DNA from 4 places in the Providencia sp. UF-224 genome. Region 2 is predicted to be linked to each of the others. Evidence: predicted binding sites of a transcription regulator. Region 2 holds the regulator's gene; each other region holds the start of a gene.
What was found. The regulator CRP, encoded in region 2, controls carbon source genes, mostly activating them, when cyclic AMP is high. The targets are predictions, from matches to a motif close to ATGTGANNNNNNTCACAT.
Positions count from the first base shown of each region.

Region 1 (7,768 bases), on a different contig from region 2:
CTATCGATTAGCTTTGGTATTGCCGTAAGTGCAGCGATATTAAGTTTCTATGATGGGCAGCCCAATAGTAATACCGTGGATAATTTCCACTATACCTTTATTACTATTGGTGTGATTACACTAGTTTCTGCTTTTGTCTTCTTATTATTAAGTAAAACAGATGGTGATAACTTAATAAAAGGAAAAACAAAAAAAACTAAGAACTCACCTTCTTAACAGACTGGCGCTCTATAAGCTCAGGGGTAAGCACTAACACGCCAGTCTCTGCCTCTGGGTTATCCATTCGATAAATCAGTTGGCTAACTGCTTGCTGCCCTAACTCATCTTTTGGTTGATGAATGGTTGTTAAGGGTGGGATCATATAAGAAGAAAGATCGATATCATCGTAACCGACAATCGAAATATCATCGGGAACTTTCATCCCTTTTTGGAATATTGCCTGATAAGCCCCAACTGCCATCGCATCATTACCCGCGAAAATGGCTTGAGGCGGGACGGGTAACTCAAGCAATGCATTCATTGACTCAAAACCACCAGCAAATTCAAAATCACTGAAAATCAAATACTCTTCATTAATTTTAATACCCGCATCATTCATGGCTTGAATAAATCCTTGATGACGGGCTCTTGCAGGTGATTTATCTTGCGGCCCAGCAATGCAAGCAATGCGAGTGAACCCAGCATCAATTAAATAGCGAGTCGCAATTTCGCCGCCTAAAAATGAGTTATCTTGAATAACATCGCCGCCAGATTCAAATGGCGACCAGTCCATCATCACCGTCGGTACCGCCGGATAGCGAGCCAATACTTCTTTTGAAGGCCCTTGGACTTCAGTACACATGATCAATAGCCCATCAACCCGCTTTTGTAACAAGGTTTCTAAGCTATGATTCATCCGTTGAAGATCGCCCTCAGTGTTGCACAAAATCAAACTATAACCGCGCTCGTAGCAACTCCGTTCTACGCCTCGCACCACTTCCGCATAAAATGGGTTGTTACTGGTTGTCAGTAACATTCCAATGGTATTCGTGCGATTCATTTTTAAGCTTCTCGCCAATGCCGAAGGGGCGTAATTTAGCTCTTCAATAGCATTTTTAACACGCAGAGTAATACTCTCGCTGACGTAGCGATTTTGATTAATAACGTGAGAGACGGTGGATGTCGACACACCCGCAAGGCGAGCCACATCTTTCATTGTTGCCACAAGTTAATCCTATTGAGCTAAAAATTGGTCAATTTCTTTACGCCATGGAACCGAAGGTTGAGCACCTGGGCGAGTAACCGCTATCGCCGCCGCTGCATGGGCAAAAATAATCGCGTCTTCGTCAGACTTACCTTCCAGTAAAGCGGTAACGTACGCCCCATTGAATGTATCACCTGCCGCAATAGTATCCACTGCTTTTACGCGAAACCCAGCAATTATTTTACCTTGTGCACCTTTTTCACTGTACCAAACCCCACGAGCACCCAAGGTAATCATCACTTTGCTGATCCCTTTTTGATGTAATGCTTCTGCCGCCGCTTGGGCGCCTTGGTCATCATTAACGGCAATACCCGTTAGATGCTCCGCTTCGGTTTCATTCGGCGTGATAATATCCACCAGCGTTAATAATGAGTCTGGTAATGATTGTGCTGGAGCTGGATTTAAAATGACTTGAGTATTGTTTTTCTTCGCAATTTCAGCGGCCATCTGAACAGTTTCAATCGGTGATTCAAGCTGCATTAAGACGGCATCCGCTTCAATAATTTTTTGCTGATATTGAGTGAGTCTCTGCGTTGTTAGTTGCGCATTGGCACCCGCATTGATACCAATAATGTTTTCGCCTTGTTGATTCACATAAATCAGTGCCACACCCGTCGTTTCATCTTTAATCGCATCAATACATTCTGTTTTGATATTATCGAGATGAAGCTGTTTTTTAATACTTGCACCAATATCATCATCACCTACACAAGCTATAAATGTTATGTCAGCGCCACTACGGCCTGCCGCCACAGCTTGGTTTGCACCTTTTCCACCAAAGGCAACTTGATAGCTGTCACCACGAACGGTTTCACCCGGTTGTGGAAATTGCTTAACATTCAAAATATGATCAGCATTAATACTACCCAGTACCACCAGCTTTGCTGTACCCATAACATTTATATCCTTTTTATTGTGACTGCTTAACCACAAACCCATAAACCGCCGCAAAGCTGCTGCGGCGGTTATTTTATCTTATTGTTTTACCACTAATTCCAATTCAACAGGAACGGTAGCATCAACTTTTTCACCTTTTAAGACTTTATCGGCAATTTGTACACCAACAATACCAATTTGATCAGGGCGCTGTGCGATTGTTGCACCTAATTTCCCGCCCTCTACCGCTTTAATGCCATCATTAGTGCCATCGAAACCGACCACTAAAACATCAGTACGACCGGCTGTTTGTAGTGCTCTTAATGCACCTAGCGCCATTTCGTCATTTTGTGCGAAGACCGCTTGAACCGCTGGGTGCGCAGTTAGCAGGTTTTGCATAACGTTAAGGCCTTTTGTTCTATCAAAGTCAGCAGGCTGGCTCGCCAGTAAATTAAATTTGTGCTCTTTCGCACCTGTATTAAAGCCCTCACCACGCTCACGTGCTGCTGAAGTACCTGAAATACCTTCTAATTGGATAACTTTGGCTTCATTACCTGTTTTTTGTGCAATATAATCGGCCGCCATTTTACCGCCCATACGGTTATCCGAAGCAACGTGGCTGACGACTTCACCTTTATTAGCGGCTCTGTCTAAGGTAATAACAGGAATTTTTGCTTTGTTTGCCATTAGGATAGAGTTACCCACCGCATCAGAGTCTGTTGGGTTGATTAACATCAGTTTTGTTCCACGAACCGTTAAGTCCTGCACGTTTGCCAATTCTTTTGCTGGGTTATCTTGTGAGTCTAGAACGATCAATTCATAGCCCAGTCTGTCTGCCTCTTTTTGTGCGCTATCTTTCATCGTCACAAAGAAAGGGTTGTTCAATGTTGAAATCACTAACGCAATGCTGTCTTTTGCCATCGCATTGACGCTAACGGTTGCACTCAGTGCAACGGCTGATAACAATGTGGCTAATTTATTCAGTTTCATAATCGTTTTCCTGTAGGGTTATTTTTTATTATCAACAAGTACCGCAAGTAAGATGACGACTGCTTTAACAATCATCTGATAGTTCGACGAAATACCTAATAAGTTTAAACCGTTGTTTAAGAAACCAAGGATAAGCGCACCAATCAGCGTACCGACAATGCGCCCTTTTCCGCCCGCAAGGCTTGTGCCACCCAGTACAACAGCGGCGATAGCATCTAGCTCATACCCATTACCTGCCATAGGTTGCGCCGATGACAAACGTGCAACTTCAATCACACTGGCCAGTGCCGCCAGCAAACCACATAAGGCATACACAATAATTTTGATGCGATCGACGTTAATGCCTGATAAACGAGTTGCCGCTTCATTGCCCCCTAACGCGTAGATATAACGGCCTAATCGAGTGTGGTGCAACATGTACCATGCCGCCGCAAAAACAATGATCATTAACCAAACCGGGGTAGGAATACCTAATGGGCGACCAATACCAAACCAGCCAAATAAATCAGCATTATCACTAAAGCCCGTGTTTATCGGGCTACCATCGGTATACACACGAGTCACCCCGCGCAATAAAAGCATCATCACCAATGTTGCGATAAAGGCTTGGACTTTCCCTTTCGCGACGATAACCCCAGTACATGCGCCAATTGCGGCTCCCAGTGCTAATGCCCCTGCAACAGCAACCAAGGCGTTGACTTCCGCCCCAACCATCGATGCAGCAACCGCGCCCGTCAATGCAAGTAATGAGCCTACCGACAGATCAATCCCTGACGTTAAGATAACCAACGTCATACCTACCGCCATGATGGCGTTTACCGACGTTTGCTGCAAAATATTGAATAGGTTATTCACCGTAAAAAAATTAGGGCTTAATGTTGATACGATGGCAATTAAGACTAATAGTGCAATTAATGATTTTTGCTCCATCAGCCAAGCTTTGCTGAACCAGCGTTTTGATGATGCAGTTGTTGAACTCATACTGATAACTCCTGAACTGAGCCGTAATTTTTACCCACTGCGGCAGCCATTAAGGCTTCCTGAGTCGCGTCTTTGGCGGTAAATTCGCCGCTGATATGACCTTCGTGCATCACCAAAATGCGGTCACTCATTCCAATCACTTCAGGCATTTCTGAAGAGACTAAAATGATGCTCAGCCCTTCTTTCTTAAACTGGTTAATTAGCTGATAAATTTCTTTTTTTGCCCCAACATCGACACCACGCGTTGGCTCATCAAGGATCAACACTTTGGGTCTGGTCATTAACCCTCGTGCGATAGCCACTTTTTGTTGATTTCCGCCAGAAAGGTTACCAATAATTTGGTTCATCGATGGAGTTTTGATATTGAAAAGGCGAATAAAGTCGCTGACCGTTTGTTGCTCTTCGCCGTGTTTAAGTGAGCCACCCGCACGGCTGAAATAACGCAAAGCCGTCAACGACATGTTTTCTTTAACTGACATGCCTAATACTAATCCATCACGTTTACGGTCTTCTGAAATATACACAATGCCGCTATTTAGGCCTTCTTGCGGGGTTTTCAGATTGACAGATTTGCCTTCCAGCTTAATTGTGCCTGATTTCTTGGTCGCTGCGCCGTAGATGATTTTCATCAATTCAGTTCGACCTGCGCCCATTAACCCTGAAACCCCTAAAATTTCACCGCTTTTCAACGTGAAACTGGCATTGCTTACACCGGGGCCTGAAACATTTTCAAGCTGTAAACGGGTATCACCCGCTTGAACATCAATGCGTGGGTATTGGTCTTCAAGCTTTCTTCCCACCATCATTTCAATCAGTTTTTCTTCTTCTAATTCGCTAACGGGTTTTTCGCCAATAAACTGGCCATCACGAAACACGGTGACATCGTCGCAAATCTCAAAGATTTCTTTTAACCGGTGAGAGATATAAACAATACCGCAGCCTTGTGCTTTTAAGTCTTCGATAACGCGGAATAATGATTCCGTTTCTGTATCAGTAAGCGCATCCGTTGGTTCGTCCATGATGATCACTTGGGATTGAAAGCTGAGGACTTTAGCAATTTCCACCATTTGCTGTTCCCCAATCGAAAGTTCAGCAATGGTTTGATGGCTGTCATAATCAAGGTTGAGGCGTTTGAGCAGTTTGTCTGACTCACTGAACATTTTTTTCCAGTCAATTTTGCCAAACGCACTAACAAACTCACGCCCAAGGAAAATATTTTCTGCAATCGTCAGCTCAGGGATCAAGTTTAATTCTTGGTGAATAATACCAATACCTGCTTCTTGGGAGCTTTTTGGCCCATTAAACGCCACTTCTTTACCCAGAAAACGAATTTTACCTGCATCTTTTTGATAGATACCGGTGAGCACTTTCATCATGGTTGATTTGCCAGCCCCATTTTCCCCCACCAGCGCCATGACTTTTCCGGGGTAGACATTTAATGTCGCACCGCTGAGCGCTTTCACGCCCGGAAATGATTTATCGATACCGATAAGTTCTAATAAAGGTTGCATAGTCACCTCAGAAAGTCACACCAGAACATAGGATTACATTCGCAAATGGCGAGCATTCCCCTGTTCTAATGACTGCTTTGCTGTCATGAGTTAGCTGTTTAAAACGTTCATGACTGCAATAGATGATTTCGATTTGATTGCCTTGTTCAGTTTGTAGGTTATTCAAATGCGTTAAAATAGCCGTTTCCATGGTGGGATTCATTGCACTAATTTCTTCTGCAATAATCGCTTTTTCGACCTGCATTTCTTGCGTAACCACTCGCAAAACAGCCATGAAATCAGGTAACCCTTGCGTTATCGCTAAATCAATCCGCTCAGGCCCCGCTGAAATGGGTAAGCCTGCATCCGCCAGTGTGATTTGGTCGGTATGACCTAACTTTGCAATCACTGAAGTAATATTGGCATTAAGCAGAACACCTTTTTTCATTTTTTCACCGCCATTTCTGATAAGCGAAACGTTTCGCTTATACAATCATAGTTTAGATAAGTCACAACTCAATATTGATAGTCGATATTTGTGATCATCATCGAAACGTTTCGTTAGTGTGGGATAAGCTTAAAAACAATAACTTATTGAATCACTTATAGCTGAATCGTTTTTTCTTGTTTTTTGGGGTACATCAAAGAAAAATGGAAAAAATGGCCGCAGTATGTAATAAAAGGAATTGATAGCCTTTATCAAGAACTCTCCAATAGAAAGGAACTGTTATGCAACTTGCTGAGCGTATCGCCCAACTGAGTAATTACCTTGAAAGCGGTTTGTATGAACGCCAACAGGCAATACGCTTGTGTTTATTAGCCACACTCAGTGGTGAAAGTGTCTTTCTATTAGGCCCTCCAGGTATTGCGAAAAGCTTAATCGCGCGGAGAATGAAATATGCTTTTCGTCATGCCCATGCATTTGAATACTTAATGACGCGCTTTTCGACGCCTGAAGAAATTTTTGGCCCTTTATCCATTCAAGCCTTAAAAGATGAAGGGCGCTATGAACGCTTAACGAAAGGTTATTTGCCTGATGCTGAAGTGGTTTTTTTAGATGAAATCTGGAAAGCAGGCCCCGCGATTCTCAATACGCTATTAACGGCTATTAATGAACGCAAATTCCGTAATGGCGATGAAGAAAAAGCCATTCCCATGCGTTTGCTTGTCACGGCTTCAAACGAATTACCTGATGCTGATAATAGTTTAGAAGCCCTTTTTGACCGTATGTTGGTGCGTATTTGGCTTGATAAAGTACAGGAAAAACAAAACTTCCGTGCATTATTGACGGGAAAATCGTCGTTAGAAGGATCCCAAGTCCCTGAGCATTTAAAAATCAGTGATGAAGAGTACCTGCAGTGGCAACAAGAAATTCCAAAAATTACGCTGCCCGATCACTGTTTTGAGCTAGTCTACCAACTACGCCAACAATTAGATGCCGCGGATAAGCAGGTTTATGTCTCAGATAGACGTTGGAAAAAAGCGGTGTATTTATTACAAGCGAGTGCATTTTTTAATGGTCGCAGCAGCGTCTCTCCCCTTGATATTGTACTTTTGAAAGATTGCCTGTGGCACGATATGCAATCGATGAATGCATTACCGCGATTAATTCAATCCCTTTTACAAGAAGAAGGTTGGCAGCAGCGTAAATTTACCCGTGAAATTGAGCAAATTTACCAGCAATGGATGTCATCCACGCAAGATCAAAATAGCCAAGATGCATTTAAAGTAAATAAAAACAATGCGATGTTTGCTCGTAAGGCCTCGTATGTGTTACCTGAGCATCTTCATGAAGGTCGGATCACGCTGTTTTTACATCGTCCATTACAATTGCATAATATGAAAGTGACGTTTGTTACCACAGACAAAAAAGCACTCACTTTATTTTTAAATAAAGGCACGACATTATCCGCTCATTTAAATGGTATTGGTTTTGCACAAGAAATTGCCGCTGAGGTAAATAATTTAAATCAGATACAGTTATTGGATATCAGCCATCAATCATCAACCTTATATATCCAAGATAAAACAGCCACACAAACCCCCACATCAAATAATCAAGAATGGTTAGATAAGCTGGATAAAATTCAATCAGATATCCAAACTGCTCGTTATCAATTTGAAAAACAACAACCCAACCTTTTTATTGAAGCCCATTGGCTGGCGGATATTGAGCAAAGTTTTCTAC
Region 1 covers NZ_JBSICC010000015.1:88,455-96,222, reverse strand. Annotated here, with positions in the region: gene mdtD (multidrug transporter subunit MdtD) at 1-216, shown strand, start outside; gene rbsR (ribose operon transcriptional repressor RbsR) at 197-1,204, opposite strand; gene rbsK (ribokinase) at 1,214-2,137, opposite strand; gene rbsB (ribose ABC transporter substrate-binding protein RbsB) at 2,219-3,109, opposite strand; gene rbsC (ribose ABC transporter permease) at 3,128-4,090, opposite strand; gene rbsA (ribose ABC transporter ATP-binding protein RbsA) at 4,087-5,601, opposite strand; gene rbsD (D-ribose pyranase) at 5,609-6,028, opposite strand; gene ravA (ATPase RavA) at 6,310-7,768, shown strand, end outside.
Region 1: the regulator CRP is predicted to act here: its motif matches at 6,117-6,134, upstream of rbsD (D-ribose pyranase).

Region 2 (7,768 bases):
ACAAAATACAGCCCTTATAAAACCAAAATTATTGCCTTCAAGCAGGGGTTTCACGGGCGCACATTATTTACCGTTTCGGTCGGTGGACAAGCTAAATATGCAGATGGCTTCGGGCCAAAGCCTGCGGACATTATCCATGTGCCTTTTAACGACCTTGATGCGGTTAAAGCAGTGATAGATGAGAATACCTGTGCGGTTGTTTTAGAGCCCGTACAAGGCGAAGGGGGTGTCACTGCGGCTACGTCAGAATTTCTGCAAGGTGTTCGTAAACTGTGTGATGAAAATAACGCCTTATTAATTTTCGATGAAGTGCAAAGTGGAATGGGGCGTACAGGCAAGCTATTTTCATATATGCACTATGGTGTGACACCCGATATTTTAACTACGGCAAAAGCATTGGGCGGTGGTTTTCCAATTAGTGCAATGATCACCACAGAAGAAATCGCGAAAACCATGGAAGTTGGTTCTCATGGTACAACGTATGGCGGTAACCCATTAGCTTGCGCGGTAGGTAATGCGGCATTTGATATTATTAATACTGAAGAAGTGTTAAAAGGTGTCGAAAAACGTCGCGAGCTATTCGTTGCTCATTTAAATAAGCTGAACGATAAATATGGCATTTTCTCCGAGATCAGAGGAATGGGGTTATTAATCGGCGCGGAGTTAGATGGCAAACTATTAAACCGTTCGAAAGATGTTTTGCAAGCCAGTGCTGTAGAAGGCTTAATGATGTTAAATGCAGGCACTAATGTACTGCGTTTTACGCCTTCACTGATTATTTCTGAAGAAGAAATCAACAGCGGTATGGCGAAATTAGAGGCGGCGATCGGGAAGTTGCTGAAATAATTGAAAGATAAGTTGCAGAATGATTTCTGCAACTTATTAAAAAATTGTTTTTTATAACGACTATTGAGCTGGTAATGGCATTTTTTTCATCTTAGCTTGGTCCTCTAACCGTGCTTGTAATTGCTCTTCTGAGCTATTACTGGGTATTCCAGCAGCTAGGCATTGATCTTTATGTTCATGTGAATATTTATTTACTTTTTTATTCTTGGCTAAAGGGTATTTATTTTTTAGTTTCTCTTTTTTTTGAGTTGTTTTTTTCTCATTAACCTTAGTGTCTGGTGTAAGGTTATTAGCCTCATTATCGGAACTGTAACCAGAAGATAATGAAGTGAGACTAATAGAGGTCATCATTTTCTCTTTATTAGCAAGTATTTCCCTTAGTGCTTTAATTTCATGATCTTTTATATCATTTTTAAGCTTTAATTCATGGAACATGCTTGTTGAATTAATTTTGTTTTTAACTAACTCATCTATTAGATTATATAATGAATTATTTTCAAATATTAAATTATCAATATTTTCATTGTTTTTTGTGTTTTCTACTTCCGATTTTTTTTCAAATACATCATCAAAATCAAAGTTGTGAGATTCATCATGGTATATAGGCGTATTGTCTTCATCGTAAGTAACTAAAAATTCGCTCATTATTGGTTTTTTTATAGCTAAAATGTTTTTTTCTAGAGCACTTTTATCCAATGTAATATTGTGAATTTTATTTTTTATGTCTTTTAGTTCACCAGTTAGTAAATTTTTTACTGTCGTTTGCATGTTAATTAAACTTTCCAATTTTTCATTCTTTTCTTCCATGTTAATCTCTTTTGATACTTCTTCTTCTAATGAAGAAAGGTATTTACTTTCTTTTTTTAAGTGTGAAATTCCTCTTATTTTTGACTCATATCTTATGGATGATTTCAGATCATCAATTTCGTTTTTTAGCTCTTCTTGTTTATTTGTTAATTTTTCATTTCTGTCTAATAAATCTTGGTAATGTTTAAGGTAGCCTATTGTTTCATTTTGCTTTTCGATGATTTCATCTGTAGCGGGATTTTCACTAAAAAAACTATTCTTATCTAACAAGTTATTAATGGATTTTTCTATTTTATTTGTTAAATCTTTGATGAATTGTGGGATCTTAAAAGATTTTTCTATTAGCTTATTTTCGAGGGTGGATATTGTTTTTTTGTTTGAGTTTAATGTATGGAATAAATTTAATTCTTTTTCCTGTGATTCATTTTCTGTTAGGTTTATGTGAAACTTTGATTCCACCTCTTTTTTGTTAAAACGAAAAGATGAGAATGGGTTATTTACTTTTATATTTTTAATTTTTTGTATAATAGTGGGTGTTTCTCTTGTAGCTCCAGTTGATGAAATTTCTTTGTATAGTGAGCTAGTTGTGGTATTGTTCTGGGGATTAGTTTTCATAGTCATATCCTATATTAATACTAAAAAGTAATTTATTAATTAAATATTCATGCTTAATATTGAAATTATTAACCTATTCAATATGTTGGTTTTATCTTATGACATTGTTATGTTGATAAGATGTAATTAATCATTGCCTTAATGATGGTTTTAAATGAAAAAAGAAAACACTTTATTGAATGATTTATTTTTTTAATTCGTTCAATAAATTATCATTAATGTGAATTTGATTTTGTATTTCAACGATGTTATTCATAAGTGCATTCATTTCCATGGTTAGTCTTTTTTCTTTTTTAATGCTATTGCTTATTTTTATTAAGTCAGAGTTTTTAATTGAAGTGACATTCCTATTTAAGTGAGGTTTTCGTTCTTTATGGTCTAATGGCGTAGATTTGTTAGATAGTTTGTAATGTTGCTTGATATATTGTGTTCTTAATGCGGATGTTTTTGTTTGTAATATATTCCCCTTAAAATCAAAAGTGCTTTTAGGTAGAGGGGTTGATTTAGAATGCTCTTGAATATTGTCAGCAACTCTATAGTGTACATATGTAATTTTTTTTTGAGAAAAAGGCGTTGTTTTTTGTTTAACTTGCTCTAATGGGGAATTAACATTAATAATTTCTTTTGTGTTTCTTTGAATTATTAAGGGGATTTTAGTACCGTTTTTATTTTCTAGTTGCTTAGGTGGATGATAGTTTTTTATGATTTCATCCTTTATTTCTGGAGTGTTGATATTAACCCCTGGAATTTTAACGTACCGATATAAAAAATTGGCATATCCATGCATTTCTTCATCAGCGCGATTGAAATTTTCAAAAATTGTCTGATTTTCTTTTATTAGCGAATTGGCATCTTGCTCATTATAAAAAGTAGATGCATAAAACTTATATAATCGACCTTTCAGTTGATTAACTTTATACTTAAATTCGTCAGAGTGTAATAATTTAGTATCCTTTATACTTTCTGAATCACTTTCATAAGCTGAGTCAATGCTTTCTAGGCTACAAGCATGTGATGGTTTAGATTGCCGCTGAGTGGATAATGGTTCTTTTCTCGATGAAGCAGTAACAGTAAAGATTTTCTTTATAAAATCATCGGAATTACTAATGTTTTTAAAAATATCGGAATGACCTGACAAATTGCTAAGTGTAATTTTCATAAATATAACCCTACTTAATATTATAATTATTATTTTATAGAGAGCTAAATAGAGAAAATATAAAGAAACGACACTCATTAAAAAATGATATATAAAATAATCGTATTTTGGGAAAATAGCGTTATATCGATGATACAACGCTATTTGAAAGTGTGCGCCCCACCAAGGGAGTGAGGCGAAAGGTTAATTATCGTGTACCGTAAACAACAATGGTTTTACCATGCGCAGAGATTAAGTTTTGATCTTCCAGCATTTTCAAAATACGGCCGACAGTTTCACGGGAACAACCAACGATTTGGCCAATTTCCTGACGGGTGATTTTGATTTGCATCCCGTCTGGATGCGTCATGGCATCAGGTTGTTTGGCTAGATTCAGTAATGTTTGTGCAATACGGCCAGTTACGTCTAAGAAGGCGAGGTTGCCCACTTTTTCTGACGTGGTTTGCAGGCGGCTTGCCATTTGCGCAGAGAGGCGCATTAAGATATCAGGGTTAACCTGAATCAATTGACGGAATTTTTTGTAAGAAATTTCAGCAACTTCGCAGGCGATTTTTGCTCTAACCCACGCAGTACGTTCTTGCCCTTCTTCAAATAATCCAAGCTCACCAATGAAATCCCCCTGATTCAGGTAGGAGAGGATCATTTCTTTGCCTTCTTCATCTTTGATTAAAACAGCCACTGAACCTTTAACGATGTAGTAAAGGGTTTCTGCTTTCTCACCCTGATGGATCAGTGTGCTCTTGGATGGATACTTATGAATATGGCAGTGTGACAAAAACCATTCAAGAGTAGGGTCTGTTTGTGGCTTGCCGAGAACCATTAGCGTTATCCTCTGTATGTTATTGCAGCCATCCGGAAAGCGTACCAGAAAGGCTGGCTTTAAAGTCACTAGCTTAGCATATTAATTTGTCTTATATACCCTAAATAACAGGAAGAGCAACATTGCATCAATCGCTTTTCATGGTTAGGGTAAACAAACTGATATCAACACTATAATATAATCAAATACAACGTTGAGTTTTGATCTTAATCCTATCAACTAAGTATTGTTTGTAGCATATCCAATACAGAAAGTCTTCCCTGTATCGCTTCAGCAGAATAAAGCTGATATAACATTCATTATATCTATGGAACAATGTAGCCTTTAAATCGATTTCATTTCAAGGGGAATAAAATGGAAGCAAGAGTTAAATGGGTAGAAGGACTCTCTTTTTTAGGTGAGTCAGCGTCAGGCCACCAAGTGATGATGGACGGTAACGCAGGCGATAAAGCACCAAGCCCAATGGAGATGGTATTAATGGCTGCGGGTGGCTGTAGCGCAATTGACGTGGTATCCATCTTACAAAAAGGCCGTAATGATATTACCGACTGTGAAGTGAAATTAACCTCTCAGCGCCGTGAAGAGGCGCCACGTTATTTCGTTAAAATCCATCTGCATTTTATTGTAACAGGGAATGAATTAACGGATAAAGCCGTTGAACGTGCCGTTCAACTTTCGGCTGAAAAATATTGTTCGGTCGCGTTGATGTTGGAAAAAACTGTCGAAGTGACCCATAGCTTTGAAATAAAAAATTAAAAATAAATTTAATTATTATTAATATATTTGAATTTAAAGATGCTTATCTTAATTATTGGTAAGCATCTTGTTTAATAATTAAAAAATAATTTAGCTATGTTTCTGGCTAATGAGTTTTTCGACTATTGGCGTCATAATTAATTCCATCGCGAGACCTAATTTCCCGCCAGGCACGACAATAGTATTCATCGCAGAGATAAAAGAGCCTGATATCATTGATAGCAGGTAGGGAAAATCGATCTGCTCAAGCCCGCGAAAACGAATAACAATAAAACTTTCATCCTGTGAAGGAATAGCTTTCGCTGAAAACGGGTTTGAGGTATCGACAGTAGGTACGCGTTGGAAGTTAATATGGGTACGGGAAAATTGTGGCGTGATGTAGTTAATGTAATCCCCCATCGAACGTACCACTGAATCCATTACCGCTTCTCGGGAGTGCCCGCGCTCAGTGGTGTCACGGATAAGCTTTTGTATCCACTCTAAGTTCACGATAGGCACAACACCGACAAGTAAATCAACATGTTGCGCAACATTGTGCTCAGGTGTCACTATCCCACCGTGTAAGCCTTCATAAAACAGCACATCCGTTTTTTCTGGCAACGATTCCCAAGGGGTGAATGTACCCGGTTGTAAACCATAAGGCACGGCTTCGTCGTAGGTGTGTAGGTATTTTCGTGATTTTCCACAGCCCGTTTTGGCGTAATCCACCAGTGTTTGCTCAAGTAGCGCAAAGTCATTGGCTTCTGGGCCAAAATAACTAATATGGCGGCCTTGTTCTCTGGCTTTACGGATTGCCATATCCATTTCAGGACGCGTATAGCGATGAAAGCTGTCACCTTCTAGCGTAGCAGATTGGATATTTAATTGATGGAATATTTTACGGAATGCTTGGCTAGTTGAGGTCGTGCCAGCACCGCTTGAACCAGTGATGGCAATAATCGGGTGTTTTTTGGACATAGCGGACTCCCTGTGTTGCGCTTATGGCCACTATTTCAGAAACAGCGAACGAAGCGGGTTAGCGGGCTTTAGGCATGAAATTAACGGATTCATGCAATTCTGACCAGACTAGCACAATTTCGCCAGAAACTAACTGCCGTTTCACATCGTTCACTTTATCTTGCAGGCTTTTTTCTTGGGCGCCGTAGTCGGTGCCCTCGCGTAACACATAGCTTTCAATCAGATTATCCAGTGTTTCAGGCGCAAGCTCTCGCCAAGGAATAATCATTCTTTTTCCTTATTTAAATAAGGAGTTAGCCATTGTGGAATCCGGGTTTCTAGCCACATTTGAGGCTTTCTTAATGTCCCACTCACAAAGCCCACGTGGCCACCGTGTTCAGTCATTTGATATTCCACGTTTTTAGGTAAATGGGATAAATCAGGAACGACTTCAGGTGCCATAAAAGGATCATCTTTGGCATGAATGATTAACGTTGGTTTCGTAATATAGGCAAGCTTAGGGAGGGCGCTACATTTCTGATAATAATCTGTTGCATCATCAAAGCCATGAATACGAGCGGTGATAACATCATCAAATTCACGAATACGTTTCAGTTGTTTTAGCTGTAACAAATTTAATGGCAAGGAACCGGGGTAGCGAACCAGTTTACGAGTCGCATTACGCTTTAAGCCATTGAGTAGATAGCGTTGATAAAATTGGGAAATCCCTTTTTCCATACGCAATGAACAGGCTTCCAACATTAATGGGGCGGAGACCACAACGCCTGCATCTACATCGGCATTTTGACCGCTTTCAGCGAGATAACACGCTAACATATTGCCACCAAGGGAATAACCGACAGCGGCTGTTGGTGCATCACCAAAAGTTTGTTTTAGCCAGCGTAAGAAATAACGAGCATCATTGGTTTCACCTGAGTGATAGATACGCTGTTGGCGATTGGGCTCGCCGCTGCAACCACGAAAATGCATAATCACACCTAACCAGCCTTGGTTTTGTGCACTTTCTAGCATACCGTGAGCATAGGGGCTTTTAAAATTGCCTTCTAAGCCATGAAAAATGACTAAACGCGGCTTGTGTGCAGCGAGCTCAGGTTTTTCGCTCCAAGCAAGATCGATAAAATCGCCATCAGGCAATTCAAGTCTCTGCCAAAGAGGTTTAATTTTCGGTGTCCTGCGAAAAATTCTTGGCAACAACGTTTGGAGGTGTGGATTCTTAGCCCAACTTATCGGACGAAAGTTTTCTGACATAGCCTTATTTTATTTTATGGGGACTCTTGTGAGTCACATAACATACTGTTATTTTTTTGTGATGCAAGTAAACAAATTTGAGTTTGAGGATTAAAGTATAAATGACACTGGGGCTGATTTTTTCACTTTTTACATTTCTATTCATTGCAGCAGTCACACCCGGCCCTAACAATATGTTGCTGACTTCAAGTGCAGCAAACTATGGTTTTCGCCGTACTATCACATTATGCCTAGGGATCATGCTAGGTATGCAGTCCATACTTTACCTCTCTGCATTTGGGATTGCTGCGCTTTTACTGCTATATCCTGCTATTCATATCGTTTTAAAGATTGCAGGGAGTATTTACCTTTTATGGCTTGCGTGGAAAACCGCAACAGCAAATTATGCACCACTTAAGGAAAATAGCGAAGTGGCAAAAAGCGTGACTTGGTATCAGGGCGGTTTATTGCAGTTTTTAAACCCAAAAGCATGGATGATGGGTTTAGGGGCTGTTGGCGGGTTTAGCCTGCCCGGCGAGTTATTCACTCAGTCAATTATCATGATGAGTATTGCTTTTGTG
Region 2 covers NZ_JBSICC010000014.1:21,203-28,970, reverse strand. Annotated here, with positions in the region: gene AC4IFO_RS14180 (aspartate aminotransferase family protein) at 1-846, shown strand, start outside; gene AC4IFO_RS14175 (hypothetical protein) at 907-2,268, opposite strand; gene AC4IFO_RS14170 (hypothetical protein) at 2,453-3,427, opposite strand; gene crp (cAMP-activated global transcriptional regulator CRP) at 3,615-4,247, opposite strand; gene AC4IFO_RS14160 (OsmC family protein) at 4,602-5,003, shown strand; gene AC4IFO_RS14155 (phosphoribulokinase) at 5,094-5,960, opposite strand; gene AC4IFO_RS14150 (YheU family protein) at 6,019-6,228, opposite strand; gene AC4IFO_RS14145 (hydrolase) at 6,225-7,208, opposite strand; gene AC4IFO_RS14140 (LysE family translocator) at 7,310-7,768, shown strand, end outside.

Region 3 (7,768 bases), on a different contig from region 2:
TGGAGTTCAACACCAAGCGTTTCACCAAGCTGAGTGAGTTGCTGAGGTGAGTCTTTTAACCCACCAGCAATCAATAAATAGGGAACATTGGTCTGTTTCGCCACTTTTTCCGCTTGTGAGCGATAAGTGTCATCGATATTACCTGTGTCTATAATCAAGTCAGGGTTATAAGACAAAAGTTGTTCTAACGATAGCGTGCTGCCTCGCCCCGCTAAGCGGCCGTAAACGGGTAAATCGAGCCATTGTTGTGCAAAAAGCCCAGTATGGCCTTTTTTCAATGAAATCGAGGCAAACCCCACCATTTTTTCAGGGGCTAGGGCAAACATCAGTAAATCAGAGGGTGGCCCTGAACTGATAACGCGTTGAATATGGTTTGCCGCAGGAAGCTTGCCAAAGAGGGCTTCTTCGACAAGACGCTGACCCCTAGCGAAACTTGGCAAACTGTAGAAAGCAGCAAGTAAGGCACTGGATTGAAGAAATTGTCTACGATTGATTGCCATAATAAATGTGAATACGCTCGTTATGATAATAGTTATATAGCGCGAAAATTAGCGGAGTCATACTGGAGAGTCAACCTGAAAAGTTGAGTTGTTAGAAAAACTCGACATTTGTGTGATGTAAATCAGTAACAAACATTGCTATCAATAAAAAGATAGCTGAACATAGAGAAAGTTAACTTAATAAATATCACTTTGGACTTATGAAGAAGAAAAGACCCTCGTTGCAGGATGTAGCAGACCAAGTCGGCGTCACAAAAATGACGGTGAGCCGTTTTTTACGCAACCCAGAGCAAGTTTCAGAGCCTCTGCGTGAGAAAATTGCCGAAGCGCTCGAAAGCTTGGGTTATATTCCTAATAAAGCGCCGGATATTTTGTCGAACGCAACCAGTCATGCGATAGGTGTTCTACTTCCTTCATTAACCAACCAAGTATTTGCGGAAGTGATCCGTGGTATTGAGGCCGTCACAGACCGCCATGGTTATCAAACTATGTTAGCCCACTACGGTTATTTACCTGAAAAAGAAGAAGAAAGGCTCACGTCGTTGCTATCGTATAATATCGATGGCGTTATTTTGGCAGAGCGAACGCACACTGAACGCACATTGCGGATGTTAAAAACAGCGGGTATCCCTGTTGTTGAAATCATGGACAGTGTTTCCCCTTGCTTAGATATTGCGGTGGGGATTGATAACTTTGAAGCTTCTCGCCAAATGACTCGCGCCATGATTGAGCGAGGCTGTCGCAAAGTGGTGTATATCGGGGCGAGGCATGATGAGAGAACGTTTATCCGCTTAAAAGGCTACGAACAAGCGATGTTAGATGCCAACCTCGAGCCGCGTAACGTGATGACGCAAGTCAGCTCATCCTATTCATTAGGTGCACAATTATTACACGATTGCCGCGCAAAATACCCTGATACTGATGGCTTGTTTTGTACCAATGATGACTTAGCAATTGGGGCAATATTCGAGTGCCAACGGTTGGGGATTAATATTCCGCAAGATTTAGCTATTTCAGGTTTCCACGGGCACGACGTAGGGCAAGTCATGACACCGAAGTTGGCCAGTATTCTTACCCCAAGAGACCAAATGGGACGTAAAGCGGCAGAGGTATTGCTGGCGCGAATGACGGGTAAGAAACTGACAGAGACGCATTTTGATGTGGGGTTTTCTCTACTCTCGGGGGAGAGCATCTAATTATTTCCCGTCGCTCCTCGTCATACTTCGCGCTGTCGCGTTGTTGGCTGCACTCACCAACCCTAGTCACATACTGGTGTATGCTCCTAGGGCTTGGCTCGATTGCCGCCTAGCGACACCACGAATTATTTAGAGGAATCTATCGAAGTAATATATTCAAAGAAACCCTTAGAATAATATAATTGAGAAAGTTAGTAGGGATAGGATAATTAATACATTTCATTGAAATAACTAAGGTTTTATTATTGGCTAGGATTGATTATTTTTATACCTCTTTCATTCTTCTTTTCTTCGTTCATTTTCCTTTCTCAGTCAGATTGAGATTAACATCACAGATCTGTTCTCTTATTCGCCAATTTTATTGCAATAAACCCGTACTGATAATAATGTTACCCGTAACAAAGTTACCGGTAACATTTTGCCGGATGATGAAAAGAATAGAACAACGATAAAGCCTGAGGAGTTTCCTATGAGTGATACCCAAAAACAAAACTACACATTTGTCCTAATGGGGGTATCGGGTAGCGGTAAATCAGCGGTTGCCAATGGGGTTGCACAACTATTACAAGCCGCTTTTTTGGATGGTGACTTTCTGCACCCTAAATCAAATATTTTAAAAATGGCATCGGGGCATGCCCTTAATGATGAAGACCGCCAGCCTTGGCTGGTGGCACTGAACCAAGCCATTTTCGCGATGCAAAGAACCAATAATATTTCGTTAGTGGTGTGTTCAGCACTGAAGAAAAAATACCGCGACATTTTAAGAGAAGATAATAAAAACTTATTTTTTATCTACTTAAAAGGTGATGCTAACGTAATAGAAGAACGGCTTAAAGCGCGTAAAGGGCACTTTTTCAAACCTGAAATGCTCAAAACGCAATTTGCAACCTTAGAAGAACCTAACGAAGCAGAAACTGATGTGCATATTGTGGATATTCGTCAATCTCTTGAAGACGTCATCGGTAATACCTGCTCAACGATTACACAGATTGTTTCGGGAGATAAAGTATGAATACCGTTGAAACCCTTAGCACACTGACGTTAGTGCTCACTGCAGTAGGTTCTGTCGTCTTATTATTATTTTTAGTGATGTATGCGCGCTTACATGCCTTTGTGGCCTTAATGATTGTCTCCATTGGTGCGGGTCTATTTTCAGGGATGCCTGTGCAGCAAATCACGGAAACTATGCAAAAAGGGATGGCTGGGACTCTAGGTTTCTTGGCAATCGTAGTTGCACTTGGTGCCATGTTTGGCAAAATTTTGCATGAAACAGGCGCATTAGACCAAGTCGCTAATAAACTACTTAACCTGTTTGGTGAAAAACGTGCGCACTATGCTGTGGGTGTCGCAGGGCTTATCTGTGCCTTACCTCTGTTTTTTGATGTGGCAATCGTCTTATTGATTGGTGTTGTTTTTGCGGTTGCTAACCGTACTGGCCATAACGTTGTTCGCTTGGCAATCCCATTATTTGCTGGGGTCGCGGCTGCGGCAGCCTTCTTACTACCTGGGCCAACGCCAATGCTCGTTGCATCGCAAATGGGGGCGGATTATGGCTGGATGATCTTAATCGGTTTATGTGCTGCTATCCCAAGTATGATTTTAGCGGGGCCATTATTCGGTAGTTTTATCAGTAAGTTTGTTCATATTGATATCCCTGCGGATTACCAAGCGCCGAAAACAGAGCATGGCAAGATGCCAGGTTTTGGATTCAGCTTATGTTTAGTGTTATTCCCACTCGTTCTCGTCGGTTTAAAAACCATTGGAACCCATTTTGTTGAGGCGAATTCAACCGCTGAACATTGGTTAGAATTTATTGGCCACCCATTCACTGCGCTATTGTTAGCATGTTTGGTGGCAATCTATGGTTTAGGTTTCCGTTATGGCCTAAATAAAGAAAAAGTGATGGAGATCTGCTCGGCAGCGATTCAGCCAGCTGGGATCATCTTACTGGTTACCGGTGCAGGTGGGGTATTCAAACAAATCCTGGTGGACTCAGGTGTCGGCCCTGCGCTGGGTGACTCTTTGATTGGTGCGGGTTTACCGATTGCGGTGGCATGTTTCGTATTAGCGGGTGCGGTGCGTGTGATCCAAGGCTCTGCAACAGTAGCGTGTCTAACAACGGTCGGTTTAGTGCTACCTGTTATCAGTGAGCTTGGCTATTCTGGCGCGCAGCTAGCTGCGTTAGCGATTTGTATTTCGGGTGGCTCGCTTATTTTAAGTCATGTGAATGACTCAGGCTTCTGGTTATTCGGTAAATTTACCGGTGCAACAGAAGCACAGACCCTGAAAACGTGGACAGTAATGGAAACTATCCTCGGTACAACAGGGGCAGTGGTTGGAATGATTTTCTTCGTTTTCTTATAATTTCATTTAGATAAAAAGTAAAAGGTCAGCATATGAGGCTGACCTTTCAGACTGCAGACAAACCGATTAGGTTTGACTGCAGGTTGGATTGGTTTTGAAAATAAACAAGAAAAATCAATTCATTGATTTTTGGCTGATAACACAAAGCAGGAAAAACCACGCTTTTATCCTGCTTTGTCAACAACCTTAAAGGTCAGCACATGAGGCTGACCTTTTTTTTGTTTATGCACGAAAGGCAATTACTGTAACAGCTGATTGAGCTGGCTGTATAAGCCTTGTGCGCTCTTCTTGTAGCCTTCGACAGATAAATGCACGTTATCAGGACGCGCTAAGTCTTGCGCTGCCCACGTACGAATTGAGCATGGACCGCCCATAAAGGCTTGCCAGTCCCAAAACAGCGTATTTTCTTGCGCTGCGACGGCTTTTTGAATTTGAATCACACTCATTAAATTCACGGGCATTTGAGCTTGGCAGCTGGCTGCATTGCTAAATTTCAGTGAATCATTCGGACCGACCAATAGAATCACGCTATTTGGCATTTGCTGGCGGATTAAACGAATTTTTGCCCGCAAGTTTTGCTCATAAGCGGTTAAATCTAACGTGTCGTTAAATGCTTCGTTGGTACCGTAGGCCAAAATCACCATATCTGGGGACATCTGCGCTAACGTTTCGCTCCATTGGGGCTGCCATTTATCGACCATCGTTAAGGTTGCGCCGTTAATTCCGAGTGCAGACACCATCACGCCAGGCTTTGTTGAGCGAACTAACCAACCACCAATTTTCAAGCTGTTGTCTTTGCTCACAGAAACTTGCGCAGGTAATTGGGTATTGACCGGTGTTGAGAAGCGCCACTGGTTCCCTGTTGCGGGTAATGCCACACTCGGGGAAACCGCAGGAGATACACGCATTTGTGAATCACTTGAGCCTTGATACAGCGCTTGTAGCTGATAAGCCCCTAGCGCGGGTTGTAATGGTTTCAATAACACATTGCTATTCGCGGCTTGTGGCTCTGCAATAAAGCCCCCTAGCGGGTAATCGAAGCGTTCATCTTTACGGCTTGAAGATAGTGACCACTCTTTTTTCTCACTCATGCGGTTGATGGTCGCAGTGCGTTGACCCGGAACCGAAATTGGCGGAATAAAGCCGGGGCCTGCATCACCATAGCGCTGCTGAAATAACGTTCTCAGATTGCCACTGAAAAAATCAGCCGCTGTGTGAGAGTCACCAATTTGGACAATATGCACTTGCTGGTTGCCTTGGCGCAATTTATTGGCGAATTGACGCAGGTTTGGTTCTGCATTATTCACTAATTGCCCACGTTCAACCGCGCTCTGACCTTTTGTCGAGCTAGGTGTTCGTGCTTTGTCTGATGTGTTCTGGCAAGACAGTAAGCCCAATGACAGCAGCGCAATAACGCTGCCAGCCAAAATTTTGGACTTAGCTTGACGCAGGTTGTTCAGTTTCATGAGGTTCCTTTTCTTCCTCTGCGAAGTGGATCAGTGAGAACACTTTTTCCGCGATGATCTGTTGGCCTTTTCCGCTGAAATGAATGCCATCACCACTTCGTAATTTAATTGTGCTGCTTTCGTCGCCGATATAGTCAGAGTAGGTATCGCCTTTATATTTAAAGACATCATTGACGGAGAAGTAAATTTCACCGTTGCTCTCGACTTCAGATTGGTAGAGGCTTCGTAAGAATTTCATACCATCAGATAGCGTATTTTTACGCATATTAGGGGGGCCAACCCAAATAACATCAACATTGTGCTGGCGAGCGGTGGATATTATATCACTAATCCGTTCGCGGTAAACATTTTCCCAATCTTCACTCTTAAATTTGACGTATTTATAACCAGCTTGAGGTGGCATATCCCACGGGTCATTAGGCCCTAAAAATACGACTAATACTTTTATATTTGGATTGTCATTCAAAGCCTTAGCAATCGTTTGTGGCCAGTTGAAAAAGCGTGGATAAGCGAGGCCAGTACTTTGCTTACTTAAATTAATGCTATCGATATTATATTTTTTTAATAGCATGTTTTTTACATGAGGTGCTACCCCCTGCATCATGGAGTCACCCGCAAATAAAACCTGCTGGCCTTTTTCGATATTGGCGATGTGTTTGGCAACAATCGGCTGGTTCTTTTTAACAGTAAAGCCGCCAAAATTCACCCCTTTCGCTTTTTCTCTTGCTTGCGGGCGTTTCAGTAATTCAGGGAAAGTGACAGACAAGCTTTCCGCTGGGTAAGTGTAACCATGAAGAAAGTGCAGACCCACTTGGAAATCTGCTGGGAAGACCAATTTTTTGCCTTGGTTTTCCAGTGCGAGCTGTGCGGCTTCTTTATCTTCTTGGGCTTTTTGCCCTGAGGCATGGTAAGCAAATGTGGAGCCAGCTTCTAACGCGCCATCATGCAAATAAGCACCATAATCCCAGACAGGGTTACCTGCCATTTTCGCCCATGGCGTATCTTGGTGGTATTTTTGCTGCCAGAAACGCTCTAGAGAGCCTTGGTTGAGCCAAATTAATAGCAAGCCAGCCACTAAGACAATCAGCAGCACCTGAACCATTCTAACAAGGGTCTTTTTAAACTCAGAAGTTAGCATAAATGAACCCCGGCATTCCTGAAGGCGAAAGCATAAACATAATGGTTAAAATAATGGCAAGGGGGATAGGGTAATAATACCAAGGCACGTCTTGATAACGTTTCGCGACAGCATGGTAGCCTTGCACAAAATAAGGATAAGCAATTAATAAGACCCAGAATGCAATCAATAAACCAAGGCTGGCTTGAATAGACGCAATAAAGCCCGGTGCAATGATTTGGTTAAGCATTAATATTGCATCATCAAAGGATTGGCTACGGAAAAAGATCCACGCAAAGCAGACAAAATGGAACGTAATAATGCGTGAAACCCAAGTAGAGAGTGTTTTATTGGGGATGACGTTTGTCCAGCCCAGCTTTTCCATACACAAAGTCTTAAGGTTGAGTAACACAATCCCTAAGCCATGAATCGCACCCCATACAACGAATGTCATTGCTGCACCGTGCCAAAGCCCTGAAATCACCATCGCAAGGAAGACGTTGGTATTCATTCGGCTAAAACCTTTGCGGTTACCACCAAGGGGGATGTAAATATAATCGCGAATAAAGGTGGATAAACTGATATGCCAGCGCGCCCAAAATTCTTTTAAGTTAGCGGCTAAATACGGGGCATTAAAGTTAACGGGTACTCTGAACCCTAATAATAAGGCTATCCCAGTCACAAGGTTGGTATAACCTGAAAAGTTAAAATAGATATTCCAAGCGTAGGCGTAGGTGGCAACAAGGATCTCACCAGCGCTATAACCCACAGGAGCATCAAAAACAGGGTTCACAAAATTCTCGGATAAATAAGAACTAAATAAGAATAGTTTTACCAAGGCTAATGAAATTAAAAGGATTGCTTTGCGGCTATCGAGAATTGTGCGAGTTTCAGCTTGGATTTGTGGAAGAAAGTTTTTAGCGCGGTTAATTGGACCCGCAACAATGCTAGGAAAAAATGCAAGGTATAGTGTTACGTCAAAAAAATCTGCTTTTTGAATTTCTTTTCGGCACACAGAAACCGTATAACTAACGGAATGAAAGGCATAGAAAGACAGCCCTAGCGGCGCCAGTATTTCTAAAATAGGTAGCCCAACACTAAAACCGAATTTATCTAAGGTTTGTT
Region 3 covers NZ_JBSICC010000019.1:48,386-56,153, forward strand. Annotated here, with positions in the region: gene AC4IFO_RS16445 (ABC transporter substrate-binding protein) at 1-500, opposite strand, end outside; gene gntR (gluconate operon transcriptional repressor GntR) at 701-1,696, shown strand; gene gntK (gluconokinase) at 2,166-2,708, shown strand; gene gntU (gluconate transporter) at 2,705-4,060, shown strand; gene AC4IFO_RS16465 (SGNH/GDSL hydrolase family protein) at 4,300-5,526, opposite strand; gene AC4IFO_RS16470 (SGNH/GDSL hydrolase family protein) at 5,498-6,664, opposite strand; gene AC4IFO_RS16475 (MBOAT family O-acyltransferase) at 6,651-7,768, opposite strand, start outside.
Region 3: the regulator CRP is predicted to act here: its motif matches at 2,014-2,031, upstream of gntK (gluconokinase).

Region 4 (7,768 bases), on a different contig from region 2:
ATTAAAATTTCAACAGAATTTGCCCCATTTTCTAGCGCGGTGGCTGAACTGTCCATGGCACCTGCGCTATAGCCAACAACACCAATATCTAACCCTTTAAAACGGCGGTAATCGGTGCCTGCATATGAATGTTCCCAATAATGTTGTGGAATGTTATCCATAAAACTGGGGATGCTCGGTTCGCTAAATGACTCCATACCCGTGGCTAAAATAACATGCTGTGCAATGTAATCTTTTGTGCCTTCAGGGGTATTAAAAACTAACTGGCTGCCATGATCGACCAAATGCAAGTCAATAAGTTCGTACTGGTTCAATACCTTCGGTGCTGTAATAGCTTTAAACCATTGCAGATATTCACCCCATTGAAGACGAGGAATTTTGTCTAACGCTTCCCATTTTTCATTGCCAAACTGCGCTTTAAACCATGCTTGGAATGTTAACGAAGGTGACGCTAAGGCTGGGCCAACAACCTGCTTAGGTGAACGCAGTGTTTCCATAAGAGCAGGTTTTTGCCAAGGACCTTCATTTCCAGCAATAGACTTATCAAAGACAATGGCATTAATACCGCGTAATTTGAGTGCGAATGCGGCGGTGACTCCCGACATGCCTGCACCAATAATGGCAACATCAATGCGTTGCTTGTTGATATCATTATCAGATAACGCCCAAGATGCGATTGGGATATTAAGATATTGCAAGTCTTGTGCAATTTGCGCTTCTAAAGCCGCTAAACCTGTGATCCTATCCATGAAATTATTCCTTATTCTCCGTTATTTCAAATGGTTCACCGAGGGAAAGCATCAAGCGATTTGCCCATGAGAAAAACGCAGTAGACTGAATTAAATCAAGTAATTCAAGTTCGGATAGCCCCAACTGGCGCAGTGTTGCGATTTGAGAACTAGCGGCCTGAATTGGCGTTGCTGATAAAGACGCCACGAGATCGGTTATTGCTAACAATCTATCATCAAAACCAGCCGCAAGAACTTCACCCATTGGGGTTGCTAAGAGTTTGTCAACATCGCCTCGGCGTTCTTTGGCATACTGGCTAGCTTTGCGTGCATGAACAGATGCACAATAAATGCAACCATTCACTTTGCTGACAACCGCAGCTGCGAATTCACGTTCCCAACGGGGAAGGCCACCTGTGGTGTAAAAGACGCCTCGGTCGATTAAGGTTCGAATTTCTAAAATCTTGCTTTGGTGAGCAAGCAAAAGGAAGTATTCAGAATTTAATTGGCCAAACTTTTTCATCACTTGAGCTTCTTCATCGCTCAGCGTTTCAACTTCTCTAGCGGCTATCCAAGCTTCCCAACCTAAACTATCTTGCGTGAAGGCCGTTGGGGATGGATTGCCTTGGCGAGTTAAAGGCTGATGATTCCATTTCCCTGCGACTATTTTTGCAGTATCGAATGGCTTAGCCTCTGATGCGGTCAGGAGATTAATACCTTCGACTAAGCGAGCTTGATAGGTGACAAAAGTAATTAATTGAGCAAGCAAAATTATGTCGCTATTTTCCCAGTCATTTTCGATTAAGTTTTCGATGAGTGAGAAATGAGTATCTTTTGGGGATAACGTTAATATTTGCAGATATTCCGCAGCAGCTTGTAAAGAAGGTGAAAGATTCTCAGTTTTTAGTGATGATGATTGTTGTGAATAAAAATCTGCTAATGCTTGGCTACCTGTCAATTTTGCAACTTGATGTGCAAAATGATAACGAACATCAACAGGGAATAGTGTTGATGGAACAGAGAAAATTTCGCTGTATGCGGCTTGGGTATTTAATGTTGCAGCTGAACGGTCTTGGCGGATTAACGCTAAATCGGAATCTGGTGGCAAGTGTGTCAGTGTATTAATTAAATCATTATTGAAAATGGTCATAGAGTAACTCTCTTTTTTTAAACGTTTTTTTATCCCCTTCATTACATATCAATCACATCATTTATCGAACGATCTGTTTGTTATATCCATATAACCTAAAAGAATTAAAACTGATTCTTATATTACTAACAAACTAAGTTATAACTATCTGATCTAAGAACAACCAAATTAATATGATTATACTGGCTGAAATATTTTCACAGGGTTGTTACAAATGCTAAAACAAAAATTAATAAATCTATCTTTAATCGCGGCAGCTGTTATTGCGCTTTCAGCATGTGGCGATAACAATGAAAAAGATAATCCAAATAAAAAACAAATCACGATAGGTTTTGGGGTTGGAAATTATATCGATCAAGTTGATAAAGGCATTGTCCCTATTTTAGAGAAAAAGGGATATAAGGTTAATTTGCGCCAATTTTCACAAAATAGGCAAATCAACCCAGCATTTGAAGAAGGTTCTATTGACGCATCGGTGAATCAAAGCCGTGCGTACATGGATGCTTATAACAAAAAGAATAATATTAATATGGTGGCACTAACTGATTCACCAAGTGCGCCGCAAAGTTTACGTTCTAATAAGCATAAATCAATTGAAGATGTTAAAGATGGTATGATTGTTGCGTTATCTAACGACCCTGTTAATGCAGAGCGCGGCGCGAGGATCCTTGAGCAATTAGGTTGGATTAAAATTAAACCTAATGTCAGTACACTGAGCTTTAGCGTTAATGATATTTCGTCAGGTAAATATAACTTAGATGTGCGTGAAACGGATGCTGCTCAAGGTTTAAGATTACTTGATGATGTTGATTTTGTAGTGGTAAATGGAAATTATGTCGCAAGTGCAGGCCAACGTATTGCCGACGGGTTAGTTGTTGAAAACTCACCGTTAGAGCACCGTGTTATTGTCACTGTAATGCAAAAAGACCTTGATTCTCAATGGGCTAAAGACTTAAAAGAGGCCTTTGAATCTAAAGAATATGCAGATTATATTCGTTCCCAGCGTATTTATGATGGCTTTATTGAGCCAGAAAGCTGGAATAAATACCCTAAATAAAATCCTAGTCTAATTTTTTATATTTTTGTTCTTATCTAGCCACTTATTATTGAATTAATAAGTGGCTTTCTTATAAATTAATATGAAATTTATTCTTATTAAATTTCTAGACAACATAATGTTTTTGCTGCTATTAAATAGTTAAGTAACACAACAAAAAATACAACTTCATAAAAAGACAGAACAAAATCAACCTGACAGGGGAAAAATATGAGTCACGAACTGATTGATGCATTTAATATTATAAAACAGAAGAAATGGGTTGATTTAACACACAGCTTTGATGGCAACTCACCACACTTCTTTATGTTTGATTCAGCAGAGTTTAAAACCTTATTTGGTTATCCCGAAGGTTTCTTTGCTCAGCAATTTACCTTTCCGGGCCAATATGGTACGCACATTGATGCACCATGCCATTTTGTTGAAGGCAAACGTTTTTTGCATGAGTTAGAGCTAAAAGAGCTTGTCTTACCTTTAATTGTTATTGACCAGTCTGAAAGAGCGAAACACGATCCAAACTTTGCCTTTTCTCTTAATGATGTGCTGGCTTTTGAAGAGCAACACGGCAAAATCGAAGCTGACAGCTTTGTCGCGTTAAGAACAGATTGGAGCAAACGTTGGCCATCACAAGAGTTGATGGATAATAAAGATGTTGAAGGTAACAACCAAATTCCAGGCTGGGGAATGGATGCGTTAAAATTCTTATTTGAAGAGCGTGGTATTAAAGCAATTGGACATGAAACGTTTGATACCGATGCTGCGAAGGATTTTCGAAAAAATAATGCATTACTGGGTGAATATTACGTTTTAGAACAAGATACTTACCAAGTGGAGTTACTGGCAAACTTGGACAAAGTACCGACTCGCGGGGCAGTTATTTTTAATATTGTGGCTAAACCTAATAATGCGAGCGGATTTCCTGTGCGCTCATTTGCCATCCTTCCCTAAATATTGAAGTTTTATTACCAGCCATCATGGAGTATGGCTGGTAATAAACTGCAATTATTCCTACAAGACTAATACTACCCAGATTGCGGCTAAGAGCATGCATAACGCGGCAACAATGCCTCCCGATTTTGCAAACTCACTAAACGATATTTTCACACCATAAGCCGCAGCTTGTTCAACAACAATAATACCGGCAAGGCTACCAAAAACTAATAAATTGCTTGAAAAACCAGAGCCAAGTACTAATGCAGCACCAAGAGAATCTGCATTTCCATCAGGTGTTAAAAATGGTACAAGTAGCATGACGGAGGGGTTATTTCCTACGATTGTGCTGAGCACACCAGTTACTAAGAACAATGCCAGAGGGTTATTTAAATCGACACCATGAGCACGTAAATCATTGAGGAGTTGCTGAGGAATTCCTGTTGACGCAAAGGCCGCATTAACGACAAATAATCCCATAATTAAGAGTAATAAATTCCCATCGACTAATTTAAGCATATCGCTAGATGCAATTGAACGGTTCAATAATAAGAACCCTGCGGCAGTAAGGGCAATTAATTCTCTAGGAATATCGCTAATGATAAATGCGATAATAACGGCAAATGTAATAATCCCTGCCTTGGTTGTTTCCCACACATTTAATGTTTCTTGAGTTGTTGGTGCTTTTGTTTGCATTTCATCCTTAGCAATGTACCAGCGGTTGCGGTACAACCAAACGAGGACTAGCCATGTAATAGGTAACGAAATTAAGGCAGGGATTGCTGAGGCTTCTAATAAACCGACAAATGAGATGTCGAGTCCTTGAGCTGCAATCATATTCTGCGGGCTGCCAATTAATGAGCCAGCAGCACCGTTATTTGCTGCGAAACAAAAGCCTAATAAAAATGGGATAGGGTTTAAACCACGGGATAAGCTAATTGAAACTAATAATGGTGTCATGGCAACAACCACGACATCATTAGTTAATAGAGCAGAAAGGATCCCGCCAACACCGATTAATACCGCTAAAAGTGCCGGAGGAGAAACCTTTAACATAGCAACTCGGTTCGCTGTCCAGCTATAAAAGCCAGATACAACAAACGATGCAGATACCACCATTAAACCGAATAACATGCCAATTGTTCGATAATCAATGGCATTCCAAGCATGTGGTGGGGTAATACTACCGATAGCCATCATGGCTAAGGCGCCAATAACAGCAGCTCCCGTTCTGTCTACTTTAAAACCGGGCAACTTACCAAAGCCCATAGCAATATAAACCAAAAGAAAAACAATAATGGTTAAAGTCATTGTGTTCACATTTTAATGAATAAATTTAAGGATAATTTATCGGTGAATATCTTTTGAATCAAGGCTAAATATTCTTTTGATAATAATAAGTTGCAGTAAATCCTATTCTCAATCATCGCAAAAAGATAGAAAATTTAAAATAAGATGAATGCTAAGCCGACATATTCAGCTCAATATTCATTTCATTTGTGCTTTTTTGAAATATGCAGCGAGTGAAAATTAATTACAAAACTAAATCCAACAACAGTAAAAAGGCTAATTTAGCTTTTAAGAGATCTAAAAAATCGTGAATATGAAAATAATTCGTGATCAAGATCTCTGTTCTGAAAATTAAGTTAAGGATTTCAGTGTGATTAAAGTCACATTTTTTGTTTATTTTGCTTAAAAAATCGTCTTTGTAGTAAAGCTACACTGCATATTTGTGAAGCTGATCAATATTTATGAGGGGATAGATAGGGTATTTGGGTGATGTTCATCACATAAAGCCCGCGTGGTACGCATCTGACAAAGGTCATGTTAGAGTGAAAGTGTCGAAAAATTCACTAACGTTATTTGGCGATAACGTTACAACCTTATCGTTCTCGTACCACGGGGTTCTATCATGGTAACATCAAATATCAAATTAAAGGTACAGAATTTTGGGCGTTTCCTCAGTAATATGGTCATGCCTAATATCGGTGCTTTCATTGCGTGGGGTTTAATTACCGCGCTCTTTATCCCTACGGGCTGGTGGCCAAATGAAACATTGGCACAGCTTGTCGGCCCAATGATCACCTATTTATTACCGCTGCTCATTGGCTATACGGGCGGGCGCCTAGTTGGCGGTGAGCGCGGGGGGATTGTTGGGGCAATTACCACTATGGGGGTGATTGTTGGTGCCGACATGCCAATGTTTATGGGGGCAATGATAGCAGGGCCACTCGGTGGTTTTGCAATTAAACGCTTTGACCGTTGGATTGATGGCAAAGTGAAAACTGGCTTTGAAATGCTTGTGAATAACTTTTCATCTGGCATTATCGGCATGCTTTTGGCAATACTCGCATACCTTGCTATAGGTCCACTGGTTGCTGGTCTATCTAAAGTATTGGCAGCGGGCGTTAACGTGATGGTGGAAAACAACTTACTGCCGCTGACATCAATATTTGTTGAACCTGCAAAAATTCTCTTTCTAAACAATGCGATAAATCACGGGATATTTTCCCCATTAGGCATTCAGCAAGCCACTGAAACAGGTGCTTCTATTTTCTTCTTAATTGAAGCAAATCCAGGTCCAGGACTAGGTGTGTTACTTGCATATATGTTTTTCGGTAAGGGAAATGCAAAACAATCAGCACCCGGGGCTGCAATCATCCACTTTTTTGGTGGGATACACGAAATCTATTTTCCATATGTTTTAATGAATCCGCGCTTAATTCTTGCCGTTATTCTGGGGGGCATGACAGGCGTGTTTGTGATGAACTTATTCCATGCTGGTTTAGTATCGCCAGCCTCTCCAGGGTCAATCTTTGCAGTTTTACTGATGACACCAAAATCATCATTAATTGGTGTTATTTTATCCGTCACGAGTGCAACAGTCGTTTCCTTCTTAGTTTCTGCAATCTTATTAAAAAGAACCCGTGTTGGTGATGATGATGAATTAGATAATGCGACGAAAAAAATGCGTGATATGAAAACGCAGTCTAAATCATCAAATAAAGAGGCAACGAATAACCATTCAAGCGTTAATCTTGCAAATGTGCAAAATATCATTGTTGCTTGTGATGCCGGTATGGGCTCGAGTGCTATGGGGGCAGGTGTATTAGCTAAAAAAGTTCGTGATGCAGGGCTATTTGATATTAATGTCACCAATATGGCTATTAATGACCTTCCTGCGGATGTTGATATTGTTATCACTCATAAAGACCTCACTGAAAGAGCTAAAACATTTGCACCTAATGCAATGCATATTTCTTTAGCAAATTTCTTAGACGGTCAAACGTATAATGATCTCGTCACTAATTTAATTGCGAAAAAGCATCCTACTGCTGCAAATGACGGGCGTTTAATTAAGCAGACTATTGTAGCCGCAAATGACGAATCTTTTGATGTTGAAGATAAAGATGAAGCATTGTTTACACTCAGTGCTAAGCATATTCATTTAAATTTATCGGCGAAAAATAAAATACAAGCAATCCAATTTGCGGGGCAAAAATTAGTTGAAGGTGGATATGTTGAGCCTGACTATATTGATGCGATGTTGGCGAGAGAGAAATTAACGTCAACCTACCTTGGTGAGTCCATTGCAGTCCCACATGGAACCATTGAAGCGAAAGACCGTGTTTTAAAAACTGGCATTGTTATTTGCCAATATCCAGATGGTGTGCAATTTGGGGATGAACCCGATGAAATTGCTCGCCTCGTTATTGGTATAGCAGCACAAAATAATGAGCATATTGAAGTGATTACACGAATTACCTCAGCATTGGATGAGGATGGTGTTATCGAAAAATTGTGTAATACCCAAAATATTCAAGAAGTGCTCGAAATTTTAGCATCACAAAGTGCAGCGTAAGGAGAATAACAATGAAAGTCATTCATTTTGGTGCAGGAAAT
Region 4 covers NZ_JBSICC010000001.1:453,583-461,350, reverse strand. Annotated here, with positions in the region: gene AC4IFO_RS02270 (NAD(P)-binding domain-containing protein) at 1-749, opposite strand, end outside; gene AC4IFO_RS02265 (CMD domain-containing protein) at 754-1,878, opposite strand; gene AC4IFO_RS02260 (MetQ/NlpA family ABC transporter substrate-binding protein) at 2,093-2,935, shown strand; gene AC4IFO_RS02255 (cyclase family protein) at 3,146-3,883, shown strand; gene AC4IFO_RS02250 (ArsB/NhaD family transporter) at 3,944-5,176, opposite strand; gene AC4IFO_RS02245 (PTS mannitol transporter subunit IICBA) at 5,778-7,727, shown strand; gene AC4IFO_RS02240 (mannitol-1-phosphate 5-dehydrogenase) at 7,739-7,768, shown strand, end outside.
Region 4: the regulator CRP is predicted to act here: its motif matches at 5,640-5,657, upstream of AC4IFO_RS02245 (PTS mannitol transporter subunit IICBA).